Linked DNA regions of Endozoicomonas gorgoniicola. The protein of the gene in region 2 interacts with the protein of the main gene of each other region in a pairwise test. Links are inferred from orthologs where the notes say so. Each region holds a gene or a part of one and is shown on either strand. Other genes may lie near its edges.

What was found.
Region 1: the proteins of NX722_RS11400 (region 2) and NX722_RS13225 interact in binary tests that used the Escherichia coli proteins (3 or more experiments, as listed by UniProt). The link is inferred for Endozoicomonas gorgoniicola from one-to-one orthologs.

Annotation. Positions count from the first base shown.
Region 1 is NZ_JAPFCC010000001.1:2,882,216-2,892,497, reverse strand. Bases 1-2,999 are described here. They hold NX722_RS13225 (cell division protein FtsQ/DivIB), read left to right. Parts: upstream 1-1,079; coding sequence 1,080-1,919; downstream 1,920-2,999. Other genes in these bases: ftsA (cell division protein FtsA), read left to right, coding at 2,056-2,999; NX722_RS13230 (D-alanine--D-alanine ligase), read left to right, coding at 74-1,135; murC (UDP-N-acetylmuramate--L-alanine ligase), read left to right, coding at 1-19. Outside these bases: more of ftsA, read left to right, coding at 3,000-3,291; cell division protein FtsZ, read left to right, coding at 3,357-4,580; lpxC (UDP-3-O-acyl-N-acetylglucosamine deacetylase), read left to right, coding at 4,680-5,594; NX722_RS13205 (M23 family metallopeptidase), read left to right, coding at 5,895-6,830; preprotein translocase subunit SecA, read left to right, coding at 7,094-9,835; bifunctional glutamate N-acetyltransferase/amino-acid acetyltransferase ArgJ, read left to right, coding at 9,988-10,282. UniProt on the Escherichia coli protein: Essential cell division protein. May link together the upstream cell division proteins, which are predominantly cytoplasmic, with the downstream cell division proteins, which are predominantly periplasmic. May control correct divisome assembly.
Region 2 is NZ_JAPFCC010000001.1:2,488,469-2,498,470, reverse strand. What follows is about bases 1,841-4,559. They hold NX722_RS11400 (septum formation initiator family protein), read left to right. Parts: upstream 1,841-2,923; coding sequence 2,924-3,196; downstream 3,197-4,559. Other genes in these bases: ispF (2-C-methyl-D-erythritol 2,4-cyclodiphosphate synthase), read left to right, coding at 4,000-4,491; ispD (2-C-methyl-D-erythritol 4-phosphate cytidylyltransferase), read left to right, coding at 3,266-4,000; eno (phosphopyruvate hydratase), read left to right, coding at 1,841-2,741. In the rest of the region: NX722_RS11410 (glycoside hydrolase family 18 protein), read left to right, coding at 7-1,113; more of eno, read left to right, coding at 1,449-1,840; tRNA pseudouridine(13) synthase TruD, read left to right, coding at 4,568-5,629; 5'/3'-nucleotidase SurE, read left to right, coding at 5,607-6,350; NX722_RS11375 (protein-L-isoaspartate(D-aspartate) O-methyltransferase), read left to right, coding at 6,384-7,019; NX722_RS11370 (DUF368 domain-containing protein), read left to right, coding at 7,096-8,022; NX722_RS11365 (hypothetical protein), read left to right, coding at 8,313-8,567; NX722_RS11360 (hypothetical protein), read left to right, coding at 8,579-8,983; NX722_RS11355 (peptidoglycan DD-metalloendopeptidase family protein), read left to right, coding at 9,317-10,002. UniProt on the Escherichia coli protein: Essential cell division protein. May link together the upstream cell division proteins, which are predominantly cytoplasmic, with the downstream cell division proteins, which are predominantly periplasmic.

The DNA.
Region 1 (10,282 bases), 400 kb from region 2 along the record:
ATTAGGAGAGCCGGTGTAAATTCGCCGGCGATAAGTGAAAATGAAGTCCATGCCACAAGCAGGTCTTACAGGAATGAGTGAATCCAACACCAGCCAAAAGGCTGGCCAGAATCGAGATCAGTTTGATCCCCGGGCATTTGGTAAAGTGGCTGTCCTTCTGGGTGGTACTTCAGCTGAAAGAGAAGTCAGTCTGGTGACTGGCGACCGGATTTATGCGGCACTGGTTCGCAGTGGTGTGGATTGCAGAATGATTGACCCGGCTGATGACCTGATGGGACAGCTGGAAAGCTATCAGCCGGATCGTGCCTTTATTGCTCTGCACGGACGTGGTGGGGAAGACGGTACTGTTCAGGGGTTGCTGGAGTCCATGGGTATTCCCTATCAGGGCAGTGGTGTTCTGGCATCGGCCCTGGCGATGGATAAATACCGCACCAAGCTGCTGTGGCAGGCGGTTGGGCTACCTACTCCGGATTTTCGTCTGGTAGAAACCCCGGACATGCTTGAGTACTGTGCTGACATGCTGCCAGTATTTGTTAAACCCAGCCTGGAAGGTTCCAGTGTTGGTGTGGCCAGAGTGGATCGTGAGCAGGATCTTCTGCCTGCTTTTGAGAAAGCATCCGGACATAACAGTTCGGTTCTGGTTGAGCAGTTTATTGATGGGCCTGAATACACCGTAGCGATTCTTAATGGTGAAGCCTTGCCGGTGATTCGTATTGAAGCCCGGAATGAGTTTTATGACTATGAGGCAAAGTATTTGTCTGATGATACCGGTTATCGTCTGCCTTCCGGCCTCAGTAAAACCCGGGAACAGGAAATGCAGGCGATCGCCCTGACGGCGTTTGAGACCATTGGTTGCTCAGGCTGGGGGCGTGTGGACTTTATGGAAGACCAGCGTGGACGTTTCTGGTTGCTGGAAGTGAATACTATTCCCGGGATGACTGAACACAGTCTGGTGCCTATGGCCGCAAAGGCGGTAGGGCTGGATTTTGATGCGTTGGTTCTGGAGGTGCTGAAGTCATCATTGCCAGGTAATGTTCTATCAGACAACGTACTAGCAGACAGCAGTCTGGTAACAATGGATGATCACGAAAGGGAAAGCCAGATTGTTACTGAAGCGGAAGCAGACCCGGTCTAAGCGTTCAGGCAGTCAGGTGGATAGCGTTCAGATCAGAAGAAGGCGGCAGCCGCCTTCTTCTGGTCGTGTCCGGACTTATCTGTCTACTCATTCGCGTACCGGATGGCAGATTGCCCGGGTGACGACCGTTGTTGTCTTTCTGGGCGCAGTGTTGTGGGTATGGCCTTCACTGATGAACTGGTTGAACCGGCCGATAGCACGTGTGGAAATTCATGCCGGCTTTGAGTCTCTTAACCGGGTGAAGGTGGAAGCAGAGCTGGAACCGTTTCTGGTCAATCGTTTCTTTCATCTCGATCTGGAAGCGATGCGTCAGGCACTGTTGCAAATGCCCTGGGTTCGGGAAGCCAGTCTCAGACGACGCTGGCCGGATCGACTGGAGGTTTCCCTGCAAGAGCGTCAGGCGGTAGCCCGATGGAAGCAGGATAAATTAATTACTGGTGAAGGCGTTGTGTTTACCCCTGGGTCGGTGAGTGAATTTAAGTCGTTTCCGCTGTTATCCGGGGCGGATGATGAGGCACTTGAGGTTATGCAGCAATATCTGTCTATCAGTCAGTTATTGCGACCATTGGGGTTGTTGGTGGGCGGATTGCAACTGGGTTCGGCTGGTTCATGGCGATTCAGGGTTGATCATGTGACGGTTTATCTCGGTCGTGATCGGCGCATGGAACGGTTACAGAGGTTTGTCCGTCTGTACCATGCAAGGCTGGACAGTCGCTGGAACGAGGTAGAGCGTGTGGATATGCGTTACCTCAATGGTGCGTCTGTCGCCTGGCGACAGAATTAATGTAAAGGAAAAGCAGAAAGAGGCGGTGGTATCAGCGTGCTGACTGTCTGTGCTGACCATCTGTGCTGACCATCTGTGCTGACTATGAAAGTTATGCTGACTATGAAAGCTATTGCGGTTTAGGAAGATAAATGCCATGACATCGGCAGAGAACGGAAATTTGATCGTTGGGTTAGACATTGGCACCTCCAAGGTAGTGGCCATCGTCGGCGAGATTCTGGAAGATGGCGAGCTGGAGGTGATTGGTATTGGTTCCCACGCTTCCAGAGGTTTGAAGCGTGGTGTTGTCGTGAATATTGACTCTACTGTTCACGCCATGAAACGAGCCATTGAAGAAGCTGAATTAATGGCCGGTTGTCAGATTCATTCTGTTTATGCGGGAATTGCCGGTAATCATATCCGTAGTCTGAACTCCCACGGTATCGTGGCTATCAGGGAACGCGAAGTAACCAGAGCTGATATTGAACGGGTTATTGATGCTGCAAAAGCAGTAGCAATTCCTGCCGACCAGCGTATTCTTCATATCCTGCCACAGGAATATGTCATTGATTCTCAGGATGGCGTCAAAGAGCCGCTTGGGATGTCTGGCGTTCGCCTGGAATCAAGGGTGCATCTGGTCACCTGTGCGGTGAATGCCGCCCAGAACATTGAAAACTGTATACGACGTTGTGGGCTGGAAGTCGACGACGTCATTCTGGAACAGCTGGCATCGAGTTATTCTGTCCTGTCTGAGGATGAGAAAGAGCTGGGTGTCTGCATGGTGGATATTGGTGGTGGTACTACCGATATCGCCATTTTTACAGATGGTGCTATTCGCCATACTGCTGTTATTCCTATTGCCGGGGATCAGGTGACCAATGACATTGCCATGGCATTGCGCACACCGACCCAGCATGCGGAAGAATTGAAGATTAAATACGCCTGTGCACTGACTCAGCTGGCTGGTGCAGACGACATGATCAAGGTTCCCAGCGTGGGCGACCGCCCGGCTCGGGAGCTTTCCAGACAATCACTGGCAGAAGTCGTAGAGCCTCGTTATGAGGAGTTGTTTACGTTAATCCAGCAGGAGCTTCGTCGCAGTGGTTTTGAAGAACTGATCCCCGCAGGTATTGTCCTGACGGGTGGAACGTCGAAGATGGAAGGCGTTGTCGAGCTGGCAGAAGAAATATTCCATATGCCGGTAAGACTGGGAATGCCGCAAGCGGTGCGGGGTTTGGCCGATGTCGTATGTAATCCAATATATTCGACAGGTGTCGGGCTTTTGCATTACGGTCTTAAAGTCCAGCAGGATGGACGTAAGGAAGCAGTATACAGCAAGCAGGAGGACGGTGTGTTCAATCGGTTAAAACAGTGGTTTCAGGGTAACTTCTGATTGAACGCCACTGCCAATTTTTAGAAAATATCCTGTTTAAGGTGAGAGAATAAGGAGAGGGCCACATGTTTGAAATGTTGGAAGATAACGTGCCGCAGGAAGCGGTCATTAAAGTTATCGGTGTCGGCGGCGGTGGCGGCAATGCTGTCTGCCATATGCTGAACAGTCAGCTGGAAGGTGTAGAGTTTGTCTGCGCCAACACTGACGCGCAGGCTCTTAAGAAACAACATATGCAGGCGCATACACACCTGCAGCTGGGTGCTGGCATTACTCGTGGTCTGGGTGCCGGTGCCAACCCACAGATTGGTCGTGAAGCGGCCATGGAAGATCGTGATCGTATCAGCGATCTGTTGCAGGGTGCCGATATGGTGTTCATCACTGCTGGTATGGGCGGTGGTACAGGCACGGGTGCTGCGCCAATTGTGGCACAGATTGCTCGTGAAATGGGTGCATTGACAGTTGCGGTGGTGACCAAACCTTTCTCCTTTGAAGGTCGTCGTCGTATGTCAGTGGCTGAAGAAGGTCTGAAAGAACTGCAGGAAAATGTAGACTCTCTCATCTGTATTCCTAATCAGAACCTTCTGCCTGTACTGGGTAAGGATGTCAGCCTGCTCAACGCCTTTGGTGCTGCAAATGATGTGCTTCTGGGTGCAGTGCAAGGTATTTCGGAACTGATTACCCGTGACGGTCTGATCAATGTCGACTTTGCAGACGTACGTACTGTGATGTCGGAAATGGGTATGGCAATGATGGGTACGGGTTCTGCTACGGGTAGCAATCGTGCAGTTGAAGCCGCTGAACGTGCCATTCGCAGCCCGCTGCTGGAAAATGTTAACCTTCGTGGCGCTCGTGGCGTACTGGTTAATATCACCGGTGGTATGGACATGGGGCTTAACGAGTACACCGAAGTGAACGAAACGGTGGCCGAGTTCGCTTCTGAGAACGCCACGATTGTTGTCGGAGCCGTTATCGATACTGAAATGAGCGATGAGTTGCGAGTGACTGTGGTGGCAACCGGCCTGGGTAGTGAAGAGTCTGAAACAGACCCTGCCCTGAAGGTGGTTGACGGTTCTCGTCCGCGCACAACCCGCAACGATGGATCACTGGATCTTAAAACCCTGGATATTCCACCGAGCATCCGCAATCGTACCAAAGATGCGGAAGAGGCTGGCAGGCCTGCAACGGTAACCGCCGATGCAGAGCCAGAGCCACCAAAACGTCAGACAACATCGACTGACAATGTAGATTATCTGGATATTCCGGCGTTTTTGCGTCGGCAGGCTGATTAATTGAGTGTAAGTTACGACTTGTGTCAAATGTAACTTTTGTTACAATAAGTCGTTACATTCAAATAACAGGGACCTTACAGGTCGCGGAATTGCGTAATCATGATCAGACAGCGTACCCTGAAAAACATTATTCGTGCCACGGGAGTAGGGTTACATTCTGGCGAAAAGGTCTATTTGACCCTGAAGCCAGCTCCCGTTGATACAGGTATCATCTTTTGTCGTACGGATCTCGACCCAGTTGTAGAGATACCCGCACGTGCCGGGAATGTGGGGCAGACTACGCTGTGCACATCTCTGCAGAAAGATGGTATTCGCGTAGATACCGTCGAGCATCTTCTGTCCGCTCTGGCAGGACTGGGCATTGATAATGCCTATGTTGAAGTCAGCGCCCACGAAGTGCCTATTATGGATGGCAGTGCCGGTCCTTTCGTTTTCCTGGTTCAGTCTGCGGGAATCCGGGAACAGGAAGCACCGAAAAAGTTTATCCGGATCAAAAAGGAAGTCGCCGTTTCTGATGGCGATAAAACGGCTACCTTCAAACCTTATGCAGGCTTTAAGGTAAGTTTTACCATCGATTTTGATCATCCGGTATTCAAGAGTCGTTCGCAGACTGCTGCGATTGACTTCTCCAGCACTTCCTTTGTCAAGGAAGTCAGCCGGGCTCGTACATTCGGCTTTATGCGGGATGTAGAGTACCTTCGCTCCCAGAACCTGGCTCTGGGCGGCAGTGTTGATAATGTAGTGGTGGTTGATGACTACCGTATCCTGAATGAGGATGGCCTGCGTTATCACGACGAGTTTGTAAAGCACAAGATGCTGGATGCCATTGGTGACCTGTATCTGCTGGGCAATAGCCTGATTGGTCAGTTTGTTGGCGTTAAGTCCGGCCATGAACTGAACAACAAGCTGGTTCGTCACCTGCTGGAAAACCAGGAAGCGTGGGAAGTGGTGACTTTCGAAGATGCGGAAGTATCACCAATTTCTTACCTCAAACCTGTAGCGGTTACCGCTTAAACGGTATCCGGACTTCAGGGTATGGACTGCTGAAGAAAAAAGGCCGCTTTTAAAGCGGCTTTTTTTGTGGTTGCAGTAAAGCATTTTGTAACTCATTGAGTTGTAAGCAAAAAATCGATTAATTTCCCTGTTTTCAGGTCATTCTGTAGTAGTTTGTTGATCTGTATTCTTGCGGGAATTTGTTTGTCGGTGCTAAAGTCCTTCACTTGTTATAACTCTTGGTTCAGTGTTCCTTGTCCCAATATCTGGTCGGGATAAGTGAGGGACTGTATTTAAAAGGCGGGAGCCCAGGGCTTTTTAATGAAAGTCATAGTTGTCAAGCAGGATCATTCACGCACCCGGTCATTCAGAGTCAGTGGACAACGTCTGGCCGTTGCAGCGGCACTGGTCGTTACGCTGTCTGTATCTCTGGGTGGTGGCTTAATGTATGGCTTCCTTAAATATGATTCGGATATGATTCTGACCGAAGAGGGTCTGGAGAACTGGAAGCAGACACTACTGGGTCAGAAGCAGGATCTTGCCTCCGTTCGTGAAGATGCCGGACGCCAGCTGGATGCCCTGACATTGCGTCTTGCGGAACTGCAGGGACGTATTACACGACTGGATGCTCTGGGCGAGCGGCTGACGTTGCTGTCCAACCTGGACGATGGTGAATTTGATTTCAGTCAGGTACCAGCGCTGGGTGGTCCTGAGCAACAGCCTGACAGCTTTCAGGTTTACGCCAAACCATCGCTGACGGATGCGCTGGACAAACTGGCGGAACAGATTGATAACCGCGAGCAGCAGTTGCAGTTGCTGGACAACCTGCTGATAAACAAGGCGCTTGATGATGAAGCGTTCCTTAGCGGGTTGCCCGCCGCAAAAGGCTGGTTATCATCCCGCTTTGGAGCCCGAACCGATCCGTTTACCGGCAAGGACGGCTGGCATAACGGTATTGATTATGCCGCACCGCGCGGAACCGACATTCTCTCTCTGGGTGCAGGGGTGGTGGTCTGGTCCGGTGATCGGTGGGGCTTCGGCACAATGGTTGAGATTAACCATGGCAACGGTTACGTCACTCGCTATGCCCACAATGACTCAAATGTTGTCAAAGTGGGTGATATTGTGACCAGAGGACAGGTGATCGCCAAGATGGGAAGTTCAGGCCGTTCTACCGGATCTCATGTGCATCTTGAAGTATTGGAGAACGGTAAGGCTGTCGACCCTCAGCGATATATGTATCGGGCTGCGAAATGATCTGACGATTACAGGCGGTTCGGTAAAGGAAGTGTGGCGCTGCATTTCCAGCTGAACTACATTCTTTCCGGTTGTTCGCTGGGAGGATTGAAAACCGGGCGACGCGTTCATATATAAAGATGGGGATAGAATCTGGTCTACTGCCGTGATTTAGCAGTTTATAGTTCGCTGAATCACACAGACTGTACTAGCAGATTTTATGCGGTTTAAGTTTACCGGATTTAGCCCAGTAAACCGGTTGAGAGATAGTCAATCACACAAGTATGTTTGCTTCTTTAGTCAAAAAAATTATTGGTAGCCGTAACGACCGGCAGCTGAAACGAATGCGTAAGCTGGTTAAGGCCGTAAATGCACAGGAAGACAGTATTTCAAGCCTGTCTGACGAAGCGTTACGTGCCAAAACTCAGGAATTCAAAGACCGCTACCAGCAGGGGGAAACCCTTGACGCCATTCTGCCTGAAGCCTTTGCGGTGGTTCGTGAAGGTGGTAAGCGCAGCATGGGTATGCGCCATTTCGACGTTCAGCTGATCGGTGGTATTACCCTGCACGAAGGTCGTGTAGCGGAGATGCGCACTGGTGAAGGTAAGACCCTGATGGCGACCCTGCCAGCTTACCTGAATGCAATTACCGGCAAAGGCGTTCATGTTGTTACCGTTAACGACTACCTTGCCCGTCGAGATGCCAACTGGATGCGCACCCTTTACGAATTCCTTGGTCTGACAGTGGGTGTCGTGGTGCCACAGCAGGATCCGGAAGAAAAACGGGCGGCTTACCTGTCGGACATCACTTACGGTACCAATAACGAGTTTGGCTTTGATTACCTGCGTGACAATATGGCCTTCCGCAAGGAAGACAAATTTCAGCGTCCTCTGCACTTTGCGGTTGTCGATGAAGTCGACTCTATCCTGATCGACGAAGCCCGTACGCCTCTGATTATCTCGGGTCCGGCGGAAGACTCTTCTGAGCTGTACCGTCAGATGAACGAACTGGCTCCAAAGCTGGAACGTCAGATTGAAGAAGTGGCCGAAGATGAAGAGCCTACCAAGCACTACACTGTTGACGAGAAAACCCGTCAGGTTGAACTGACTGAAGTGGGTCACCAGTTTGTTGAGGAAATGTTGCAACAGGGTGGCTTGCTGCCTGAAGATGAAAGCCTTTACTCTTCGCACAACCTGACCATGCTGCACCATGTCAATGCTGCGCTGAAAGCTCATGTGCTGTTTACCCGCAATGTTGAGTACATTGTTCAGAACGGTGAAATCCTGCTGGTTGATGAACACACGGGTCGAACCATGCCGGGGCGTCGTCTGTCTGAAGGTTTGCATCAGGCACTGGAAGCGAAAGAGAACCTGAAGATTCAGGCGGAAAGCCAGACCATGGCTTCCACCACTTTCCAGAACTACTTCCGTATCTATGAAACACTGTCCGGTATGACCGGTACTGCCGACACTGAAGCGTTCGAACTGCGTCAGATTTATGGTCTGGATGTGGTGGTTATTCCTACCCACAAAGAAATGGTGCGTAAGGATCATAACGATCTGGTCTATCTGACCATCAATGAAAAATACGACGCCATCATTGAAGACATCAAGGCAACTGTTGCTGAAAATCGTCCGACTCTGGTGGGGACGGCTTCGATTGATGCTTCCGAGCACCTGTCTGTTGCCCTGGACAAAGCGGGTATCAAACACAGCGTTCTCAATGCCAAATTCCACGAAAAAGAAGCTGAGATTATCGCTCAGGCTGGTAAGCCGGGTGCTGTAACGATCGCCACCAACATGGCAGGTCGTGGTACCGATATTATTCTGGGTGGTAACTGGGAAGCAGAGCTGGCTCTGATTGAAAACCCAACCAAAGAACAGGAAGACCAGGTTAAGGCTGAATGGCAGCAGCGCCACAATGGTGTGCTGGATGCCGGTGGCCTGCATATCATCGGTACCGAGCGCCACGAGTCCCGCCGTATTGATAACCAGCTGCGTGGTCGTGCCGGTCGTCAGGGTGACCCGGGCTCATCCCGCTTCTACCTGTCTCTGGAAGACAACCTGATGCGTATCTTTGCCTCTGACCGGGTGAAGAACTTTATGAAAGCCCTGGGTATGGAAAAAGGTGAAGCGATTGAACACCGCATGGTGTCTAACGCCATCGAAAAAGCCCAGCGCAAGGTGGAAGGCCGTAACTTCGATATTCGTAAGCAGCTGCTGGAATACGATGATGTGGCCAATGACCAGCGTAAAGTGGTTTACACCCAGCGTGACGAGCTGCTGAATGCCGATGATGTGGTAGAAAACATCGCGGTGATGCGTGAAGATGTTGTCAACGAACTGATCTCCGAATTTATTCCACCACAGAGTCTGGAAGAGCAGTGGGATATTAAAGGTCTGGAGAAGAAGCTGGAAACTGAACTGGCTGAAAATCTGCCGGTACAGAAGTGGCTGGATGAAGACGACCGTCTGGATGAAGAAGGGCTGCGTCAGCGTATTCTTGAATCCGTTGTAGAAAGCTACAAGAACAAAGAAGAGCTGGCGGGCGAAGAATCCCTGCGCAACTTCGAGAAGCATATTCTGCTGCGTATTCTGGATGACAAGTGGAAAGAGCACCTGGCAACTATGGATCACCTGCGTCAGGGTATTCATCTGCGTGGCTATGCCCAGAAGAATCCGAAGCAGGAATACAAGCGTGAAGCCTTTGAGCTGTTCCAGCACATGCTGGAAGACATTAAAGGCGACACCATTCGTATTTTGTCTCATGTGCAGGTCCAGCAGGACGACCACACGGCAGAGGAAGAAGAACGCCGTCGTCAGGAAATGGCCCGACGCATGCAGTTCCAGCACGCTCAGGCTGGCGGTATGGCTGCCGGAGAAGAGTCTGAAGAGGCTCAGGAAGCTGAGGGCAGTGTGCCGCATCCAGAGCCTTTCGTTCGTGAAGGACGCAAGGTGGGTCGTAATGAACCCTGCCCCTGTGGTTCTGGCAAAAAGTTCAAACAGTGTCACGGTAGAATAGCTTAACAAAAATAGCTTAACGCCTGCCGAACAGCACTGAGTCGCAGAAACGGGTCGCACTGGTTGTACTCCAGGCGACCCGTTTTCTTGTGTTTTTTGTTTAGTTTTCCTTTTTTGAAAAACTGGGGTAGTTTTATCGACTTCAGAACAAAGATTAAATGGGAGTCGTTATGGCTGTTGGTTCCGGTAACTGGCCTGAGGTTAAAGCCGTCAAGGGATTTCGTCTGGGGACGGCGGAAGCAGGGATTCGCAAAATAAACCGCCGGGATCTGGTGGTGATGGAATGGGATGAAGGGGCGAGCGTCGCCGGTGTTTTTACTCAGAATAAATTTTGTGCGGCTCCGGTACTGCTTGCTAAAGCTCGTCTTAACCAGAATCCCCGCTGTTTTGTGATCAATACCGGAAATGCCAATGCCGGCACCGGGCAACAGGGAATGCAGGCTGCAAAACAAT
Region 2 (10,002 bases):
GTTGCTATGAACATACCTCGTTTTCTCGCAGTTTCCAGTGTTTGTGGTTTTGTAGGACTCCCTTCTATTTCTTCTGCACTTGGCGATGAAGTCATTTTTTCTCCTTACAAAGACATCAGTATTAACATGGACTGGAATACCTATGTTATTAGTACAAAAGTACATGGACAAAGCCAGCCCGTGCCATTGTTACCTTATAAGGACTGTGAATTGCAGGAACCTTCCTTTTCGACCGATCTGGCGGATTCGCCATCGCAACTCTTGCCGGGCAATAAACTGGTCACATGGGCTTTTGCTACCGGTGAGTGTGGGAACGAAACCTGGGGAGGTGTGGACGCACAACAACTTGCAGATGCCAATATAAAGCGGTTTGTACAAAATGGTATTAAGTATGTGATCTCTACCGGGGGGGCCAATGCCACCTTTACCTGCTCTTCTGAGGCGGGAATGAAGGCGTTTGTTGATCGTTATAATTCGACTAGTTTTGCCGGGCTGGATTTTGATATCGAATCTGGCAGCGAGGAAGCGATTTACAATTTAATGCAGTTTGCGGCTGCGGCTCAGAAAGATTATAAAAAAAGGGGGATGCAGCTGCCAGTCAGTCTGACAATTTCAGCGCGAGGGGGGCCAGATCCCCGGGTCGATCCACTTACACTTTATGGGAAGTGGACGCTGGATGCTGCAAGAAAGAGCGGACTGGAGTATACCGTGAACTTAATGGTAATGGATTATGGTTCAAGCGATTGTACCCATGACTCGGAGGGACGTTGTGATATGGCGAAGTCTGCCATTAATGCTGCAAAGAGTTTGAACCATGTTCATGGTGTACCGTTTAGGGATATAGCATTGACCCCTATGATAGGCGTTAATGATCAGGTAGATGAAGTTACAATGGTGGCTGATATCACAAAAATGGTTTCCGATGGAAGGGAGTTGAAGTTAGGAGGGTATCATTACTGGTCTTTTGACCGGGACACCCCGTGTTCGACCCCTACAAGTTATGCATCCCCTGTTTGCAGTAGTGTGACACAAGAGCCTCTGGACTTTGATCAGGCCTTTCTTGATGCCTTAATGGCACCCCGCATAACACAAGATGTTAAAGATGAGTTTTAACTGGCCGGGTGTGCTGTTTATTAGGGTGTAATTCATTCTTTTGTGTTAATTCGTGTGCTCATAAGGGTGTTTTCGGGCCCTGCGATGTCCGACTTTGCAATAGTTGATAACCGCCTGAGAGTTGGTATAGTTGCGTCGTCAAATGGGTGATGCAACCTGATTCCGGGCTTGCGGCCACGCAACTGCGCTTTTGACCTGCGTCAATGGTTTGCGTGATGTGGCGAAATATCCATTACTGGTTCGGTACTTCCGCTCAGGGAATTCGATAGTATTCCCGGCTTTATTAAGTTCCCCTTACGTTTCTCTTCAATGAGAAGATGCTGAGAGTAAATACCATGTCTAAGATTGTTGAAATCAAAGGTCGCGAGATCATGGACTCCCGTGGTAACCCAACTGTAGAAGTTGACGTTATCCTGGAATCCGGTGCTATGGGTCGTGCGGCTGCTCCTTCCGGTGCTTCCACTGGTTCCCGCGAAGCTCTGGAACTGCGTGACGGCGACAAGTCCCGTTACCTGGGCAAAGGCGTTCTGAAAGCTGTTGCCAACGTAAACGGCAAGATCCGCGAAGCTCTGCTGGGCCGTGACGCTCAGGACCAGAAAGGTCTGGATCTGGCGATGATCGAGCTGGACGGTACTGAAAACAAGGAAGTACTGGGTGCGAACGCTATTCTGGCGGTTTCCCTGGCGGCTGCTAAAGCGGCTGCAACCGACAAGAACATCCCACTGTACGAGCACATTGCTGACCTGAACGGCACTGCTGGTCAGTTCACCATGCCTGTTCCAATGATGAACATCCTGAACGGTGGTGAGCACGCTGACAACAACGTAGACATTCAGGAATTCATGATTCAGCCTGTTTCTGCCAAGACTTTCTCCGAAGGTCTGCGCATGGGTGCTGAAGTATTCCACGCCCTGAAGAAAGTACTGTCTGCTAAAGGCCTGAACACTGCAGTAGGCGACGAAGGTGGTTTCGCTCCAAACCTGGCTTCCAACGCTGACGCTCTGGCAGTTATCAAGGAAGCGGTTGAAGCGGCTGGCTACAAGCTGGGCTCTGACATCACTCTGGCTATGGACTGTGCGGCTTCCGAATTCTACGTTGACGGTCAGTACAACATGAAGGGTGAAGGCAAGATCTTCTCCTCCAACGAATTCTCTGACTACCTGGCCAAGCTGTGTGAAGAGTACCCAATCATCTCTATCGAAGATGGTCTGGACGAATCTGACTGGGACGGCTTCAAGTACCAGACAGACATCCTGGGTGACAAGATCCAGATCGTTGGCGACGACCTGTTCGTAACCAACACCAAGATCCTGAAAGAAGGTATCGACAAGGGTATTGCTAACTCCATCCTGATCAAGTTCAACCAGATCGGTTCCCTGACCGAAACTCTGGAAGCGATCAAGATGGCTAAGGACGCTGGTTACACTGCCGTTATCTCTCACCGTTCCGGTGAAACTGAAGACGCTACCATCGCTGACCTGGCGGTTGGTACTGCGGCTGGCCAGATCAAGACCGGCTCCCTGTGCCGTTCTGACCGTGTATCCAAGTACAACCAGCTGCTGCGCATCGAAGAAGCTCTGGGTGAAAAGGCGCCTTACCGCGGCCTGGCTGAATTCAAGCGTGCATAATCTGGCTGCTTGAATCACCTTGTGATTCCGGGTTAACCCCATAAAAAGGGAGGCAATATGCCTCCCTTTTTGCTTATGTTTTTTCTATTTAAGTTTTCCCTTTAAGTTTTCCCTGCAATACTGGCTTTTATCATGCCCTGGTGGTTTGTTAAACTGACAGGCTGCATATCAGGGAATTTTACATGCACAAGCTGGTCATTTCGGTTCTAACCATCACATTTATTTTTTTGCAATCTCAGCTCTGGTTTGGCGAAGGCAGTATCAGTGAGCTGCTTTATACCCGCGAACAGATTGAGCGCCAGCAGAATGAAAATGAGCGCCTTTATCGGCGTAATCGTTCACTGGCTGCGGAAGTGGTTGAACTGCAAAATGGGCTGGAAATCGTTGAAGAACAGGCCCGGCTCGATCTGGGTATGGTTCGCAAGGACGAAACCTTCTACCTTATCTATGATTAACTTCCCGTGCTGCCATGCAGCCATCAGTCGTCTGGCGGATTATCCGGTGGATTAATAGTGAGTACCGCAATGACTCGTTCTCGTGAAACGCTTCGTGATAAGTACTGGGCTGTCGTGCCTGCAGCAGGCGTAGGGCGCCGCATGAATGCAGATATACCTAAACAGTATCTTGAAATTCAGGGCAAAACCCTGATGGAACATACCCTGCAGCGGTTGCTGGACTTTCCGTTACTGGAAAAGCTGGTCGTGGTGTTAGGGGCTGATGATGAATATTATCCGGAAGTGGCACTGCTGCGAGACCCTCGTATCATTCTGGCAAAAGGGGGCAAAGAGCGTTATCACTCGGTTGTGAACGGATTGGCCGTACTGGATGAGCTGGCTGAAGACACAGACTGGGTTCTGGTTCACGATGTTGCACGTCCGTGTATTCGCCAGTCTGATCTGGACTGGCTGGTGAAATCCCTTGAAAACGACCCCATTGGTGGTTTGCTGGGGATGCCGGTCAGGGATACCATGAAGCGTTCCAACAAAGATGGCGTTACCACTGAAACGGTGGATCGTGAGAACCTCTGGCATGCTCTGACCCCTCAGATGTTCCGCCTGAAACCCCTGATTGACGGGCTGAGCAAGGCCATGGAAGCAGGCGTGAACATTACGGATGAAGCCAGCGCTATGGAATTTGCCGGTCATAAGCCGCGTATAGTTGAAGGTCATGGCGACAATATTAAAGTCACCAGAGCTTCAGATCTGGCACTGGCCTCATTGTATCTGCAACAACAAGCGAAATTGATAGAGACAGTCTGATGCGAATAGGACACGGTTTTGACGTCCACCGTTTTGCCGAACCCGGCGACGGTGATCATATAATTCTGGGCGGTGTCAAAATTTCCAGCCCCCAACGCCTGCTGGCTCACTCTGACGGGGATGTGCTGCTGCATGCCGTATCCGACGCCCTTTTGGGCGCGGCTGCCCTGGGTGATATCGGTCAGCATTTTCCGGATACCGACCCTCGCTATAAAGGCATCGACAGTCGTAAGTTATTGCGTCATGTGGTCAGCCTGCTGGCAGAGAAAGGGTTTTCGGTCGTTAATATGGATGCCACCATTGTGGCTCAGGCGCCGAAAATGGCTCCGCATATTGAAACCATGTGCCGCCATCTGGCTGAAGATATGAGCGTTGAACGAGACTGTGTCAACGTGAAGGCGACCACTACCGAAAAACTGGGTTATACCGGACGTAAGGAAGGTATAGCTGTCCATGCTGTTGTTTTGATAAGCCCACGTTCTGTTGAATGAAACGCTGCCTGAAACAACACAGCGGCTAATTGAAGTGTCTATTTCAAGTGTCTATTTCAAGTTCAAGTGAATATGTATGAGTGATCTTTCCTATCCCATGGACTGGGCGTATGCATGGGGTGACCCTGCAGGCAAGGCGCTGTTTAAAGAACAGCCTGAAGATTTTATTGTTGAGGAACTGCTGCCTTTTGAGCCGGACGGCGAAGGGGAGCATGTTCTGCTTTATGTTGAAAAACAGGGTGAAAATACGGACTGGGTGGCAGGAAGGCTTGCCAGGTTCGCCAGAGTTAAACGACTCTCGGTCAGCTATGCCGGGCGCAAGGATCGCCACGGAATTACCCGACAGTGGTTTAGTGTCTGGATGCCGGGCATGGAAGAACCTCGCTGGAGTGATTTTCAGGAAGATAATATCCGTATCCTGCAGGTCAGCCGACATCGGCGTAAATTAAAAACCGGTGCGTTGAAAGGCAACCGGTTTATCATCACCCTGAAAAATGTTGATGCTGACCGCGAACAGCTTGATACATTGCTCGATCTTGTTTCTGTCAAGGGCGTTCCCAGCTATTTTGGTGAACAGCGCTTCGGACGACGGGGTGAAAATCTGGAACGGGCCATCAAAATGTTTGCCGGTGAATTTCGGGCTCACAAGAATAAACGCTCAATGTACCTGTCTGCCGCGCGTTCCTGGCTGTTTAACCGCATTGTTTCTGAACGAGTCAACCAGAACAACTGGCTCGATTATATAGCGGGCGACGTACCCGGATTTCAGGACAGTGGCAGCCTGATACTCAGGGATCATAATGATGAACTGATGGCGAGAATACATCGTGGTGAGGTGATGCTGACGGCACCGCTCTGGGGAGAAGGTGAACTTCTGTCTGAAGCTGACTGCAAGGCTCTGGAGCTGGCAACGCTGGAGCCGTATCCGGCTCTGAAGTCAGGGCTGGAAGATGCCCGGATGAAGCAGGAGCGGCGTGCTATACGACTTATTCCTGATCAAATGCAGTGGCAGTGGAATGATGACCTGACCCTGCAGGTCAGCTTTGCGTTACCCAAAGGGTGCTTTGCCACTTCGATACTGCGAGAACTTCTGCTGTGTGAAGAGAGGGATCGGTTTGAACCTGCTGTTGTGCAATGACGATGGTGTGACTGCCCGGGGGTTGGCTGCCCTTTACCAGAGTCTGAAAGGGCTGGGTCATTGCTCGGTGTACGCCCCTGACCGTAACTGCACTGCTGCCAGCAGTGCCTTGACTCTGAACCGTCCACTGCGCCCCAGCCTTCAGGGCAATGGTTTTTATGCCATTGATGGTACTCCGGTTGATTGTGTGCATCTTGCTGTGAGCGTGCTGCTTGAAACTGCGCCGGATATTGTGGTTTCCGGTATCAATCACGGTGCTAACCTGGGAGACGATGTACTCTATTCAGGTACGGTGGCAGCGGCTCTGGAAGGGCGCTTTATGCGTAAACCGGCGATTGCTGTATCACTGTGCGGTGACAGCGATGAAGGGTTTACCGCAGCAGGGCGTGTCGTCTTTGAGCTGATTCAGAAACTGGACCAGTTAACCCTGCCGCCCGGGTCAGTTCTGAATGTTAATGTACCAAACCTCCCTTATGACGATATAAAGGGAATGAAGGTCACCCGACTGGGGCATCGTGAGCGACCCGATGCGCCGTTAAAAGTGGTTGACCCCCGTGGACGGGAAGCCTGGTGGATTACATCGGTGGGTAAAGAGCAGGATGCCGGAGACGGCACTGATTTTCATGCCATTGCCGCCGGCTATGTGTCAGTGACGCCACTGCAGTATGACCAGACGGATCACGGAACATTGACTCAGGTACAGCACTGGTTGGGAGGCTGAAGGATGAGGGATGCAGAACTGAAGGGAATAGGAATGACATCCCGTCGAACCCGTGACCGGTTGATAAATCGTCTGGCGGAGCAGGGGATTGTTTCAACGGATGTTCTGGAAGTCATGCGGGAAGTTCCCCGTCATATTTTTGTTGACGAGGCACTGGCGCAGCGGGCGTATGAAGATACCGCCCTGCCTATAGGCCATAATCAGACGATATCTCAGCCCTATATTGTTGCCCGTATGACGGAAGCACTTATGGCAGGGGGAGCGTTGAATAAGGTGCTGGAAGTAGGGACGGGTTCCGGCTACCAGACTGCAGTACTGGCTCATCTGGTGAAGCAGGTCTACTCCGTGGAACGAATACAGCTATTACAGGAAAAAGCGCGCAGTCGGCTGCGGCGGTTATCGCTGTTCAATGCGCACCTGAAGTTGAGTGATGGCACCATGGGCTGGCAAGGTCTGGCACCTTTTGATGGGATTATGGTAACGGCTGCTCCGGGCAAGGTACCCTTAGAGCTGCTGGAACAGTTGTCTGAAAAGGGTGGACGCCTGGTGATTCCAGTGGGTGATTTTCATCAGGAACTGCTGTTGGTGGTACGCCATGGGCAGGAGTTTCATCAGGAAGTGCTGGAACTCGTGCGGTTTGTTCCCATGCTGAGCGGTGTTATACGGTAGGGATTTACCCGAACATTGGTTTTTAAAAAATTAAATTCAGGCGGCTCAACGCCTGACTATTCAGGATTGTTAGATTATGTCTGTTAAAACAGATTTTCTCGGGCTGCTGCTCAGAGGTATGGCCATGGGGGCTGCCGATGTGGTACCGGGTGTGTCCGGTGGCACCATTGCCTTTATTACCGGCATTTATGACCGGCTGCTGAATTCTTTGCGCAGCTTTTCACCGACACTGCTGTTGCTGTTGAAAAACGAAGGTATCGGAGCCTGCTGGAAAAAAGTAGACGGCACTTTTCTTGTCTGTGTATTCAGCGGCATTCTGATTAGTGTTCTATCGTTCGCGCATCTGATCAGTTATCTGCTGGCGGAATATCCGGTACTGATCTGGTCGTTTTTCTTTGGGCTGATTCTGGTGTCCGGCTTTCACATGATTCGACAGGTTCGTCATTACAGTGTGACTGGCGGGATACTGTTTGTGCTGGCGGCAGTCTCTGCCTATATGATTGGTACCCTGACGCCTGCCAGTCTGACGCCAACACCGTTGATTTTGTTTTTTGCCGGTTCGATCGCTATCTGTGCGATGATTCTGCCGGGAATCTCCGGTAGTTTCCTGCTGTTGCTGATGGGCTTGTATGCTACGGTTCTGCAGGCATTGAAAACGCTGGATCTGATGGTTCTGACAGTTTTCGCCTCTGGCTGTGTTGTCGGGCTGTTGAGTTTTTCACACATACTGTCCTGGCTGTTACGTAAACACCGTGATCTGGCTCTGTCACTGTTAACCGGTTTGATGGTTGGGGCTCTTGGCAAGGTCTGGCCCTGGAAGCAGACGCTGGAAACCCGTCTTAACAGCTCGGGTCAGGAAGTCCCTTTTCTGGAAGTGAATGTTTCTCCTTTCAACTATGAATCCCTGACCGGGGAGCCAGCTTTACTCCTGCCAGGCTTATCATTGATGGTTGTAGCGATTGTTATGTTTTTGGTTATTGAGTGGTTAGGAAGCCGCAAGTAATCAGCAACTGTGTGACGGCATTTGCCCCTGTCTGTGAAGCATCATGGTTCGAATAATAAACCATGATGCTTTCCTGCTTGCCCTGAAATCAATTTGAGTCTAGACCGTGTGGTGTTCGTGAAAAGGTCAAATGTTTTTATAGGGGAAACAGGCTTTGCCAAATACTGAAGCGGGACAAACTTCGAAGTGGTTGCTCTTGTGCCTGGTAATTGTTTTTTTTACAGAAGATGCCGGAGCCAGTGAGCTTTGTCTGGCAATTTCAGATTATCATCGCATAGGCCATGAAAATCATGTCTTCCTTTCCGGTTTTGCAGGCAGCCAGTATTTTTATCAGTGTGGTTCAGGCAATACACCAGGAGAAAAAAAGACAGTCGTTGTTTATCGGTCAGGTTCTAATCAGGTACATTTGTTACGAGCGGGAAGCTGTAGCCACTCTGTTCAGGGCAGCGTCTCAACCGGATCTGGCGGAAATGAACCGCCGGAGCGCCCTTCTGATTACTCTCGACATGAGCCTTATGATAATCCTGAGCATCAAAGTCCTGTAAGGCGCTGGTTGTTGCGATTCTTTTCTTTTCTTTTTCGCCTGTGCGGTAGAGATTACTTTACGGGGAACTCGGATGAGGCGGAAGCTGTCAGGCTTACTTCCGAAGATGATGATTCAGATCCATATTCTGAAGCCTGTGAAAATGCTCTTGAAAATTATGCCTATGAACTGGACTCTTTAACAAAAGAGGGAATTATGAATATCTTAACTCAACACTCAAGTGTAGTCGTGAAAGTTTCAGAGTTTGGACAACTGATCAGGCACTTCATCGAGTCAGGAAGTCTTTCGCGGGCCGCCATTGAACAGCTGGAGGCTGAGCATTCTGAACTTCGTCTTGAAGAGAGTGCTTTGAGAATTCGTTTTGAAGCGCTCTTAAAATGGTACTGCAAAGAGCGTCAGGATAATCCGGATCGCTGAGTATCAGAAAATAGTCTGAAAAAGTTGCCTGCCATTATGTGAGTGCTGGTTTCGTAAGAGTTTTGCAAAAGCAGAGACTTGCTGTTCGCAGTGTGCGACTATTTGCCTGAACAAGTTTTGGACGTCCGTTTTATAAGTTAGTTGAATAGATAGTATTAATGTTTTTTTTAAAAACGACGTTTATTAATCTGCTAAGGATGATCTGTATAAAAACCGGAATACAGATGAGCCTGATAACTTGCATATATTTTTTTGACTTAAAATTACTTTTTTAAAAATTGGTTTAGTTATAAATTCTCTGAATCATACGTGGCGAAGATTGGGATAACGCCAATGATTATATTCGCAAAGTACCATCAAATTAAATTGAGTGTTTGCTCAAAAATAAGCCTGATTGTTCTGGCGTTTATAGGGCTGACTGCCTGCAGTCATGATCCATCCAGCGTTGTCGTCAAGGAACTGCGTTCGCCCCCCAGGGTGACATCGGGCACTCATATTGTCAGGCCGGAAGATACCTTGTACTCCATAGCCTGGCTCTATGGCAGGGACTTTCGGGAGCTGGCAGGCAACAACGGTATCCGCTCACCCTATATTATTCATCCTGGTCAGCACATCTCTCTGGAGCAGCGAAAGCAAGCCGTAATTCCACCCCCGCAACAGCAACCCGTTACATCGCCTAAACAGCAAGTGGTTAAAAAAGCACCAGTTCAGAAAAAACCTGTAGTCAGTCCAACCTCTCAGACTGTTTCCTGGCGCTGGCCAGCTAAGGGGAAAGTTATCCAGGGGTTTTCGTTGTCCGGATCTGTTAACAAAGGGATTGATATCGACGGCAATTTGGGAGAGCCTGTAATGGCAGCTGCAGCTGGTGAGGTTGTTTACGCAGGTAGTGACCTGGCTGGTTATGGCAGGCTGATTATTATGAAGCACAATAACAGCTATCTGAGCGCTTACGCTCATAACAGGGAATTGCATGTGGGTGAGGGAGACTCAGTTAAAGCAGGTCAGAAGATAGCCGAAAT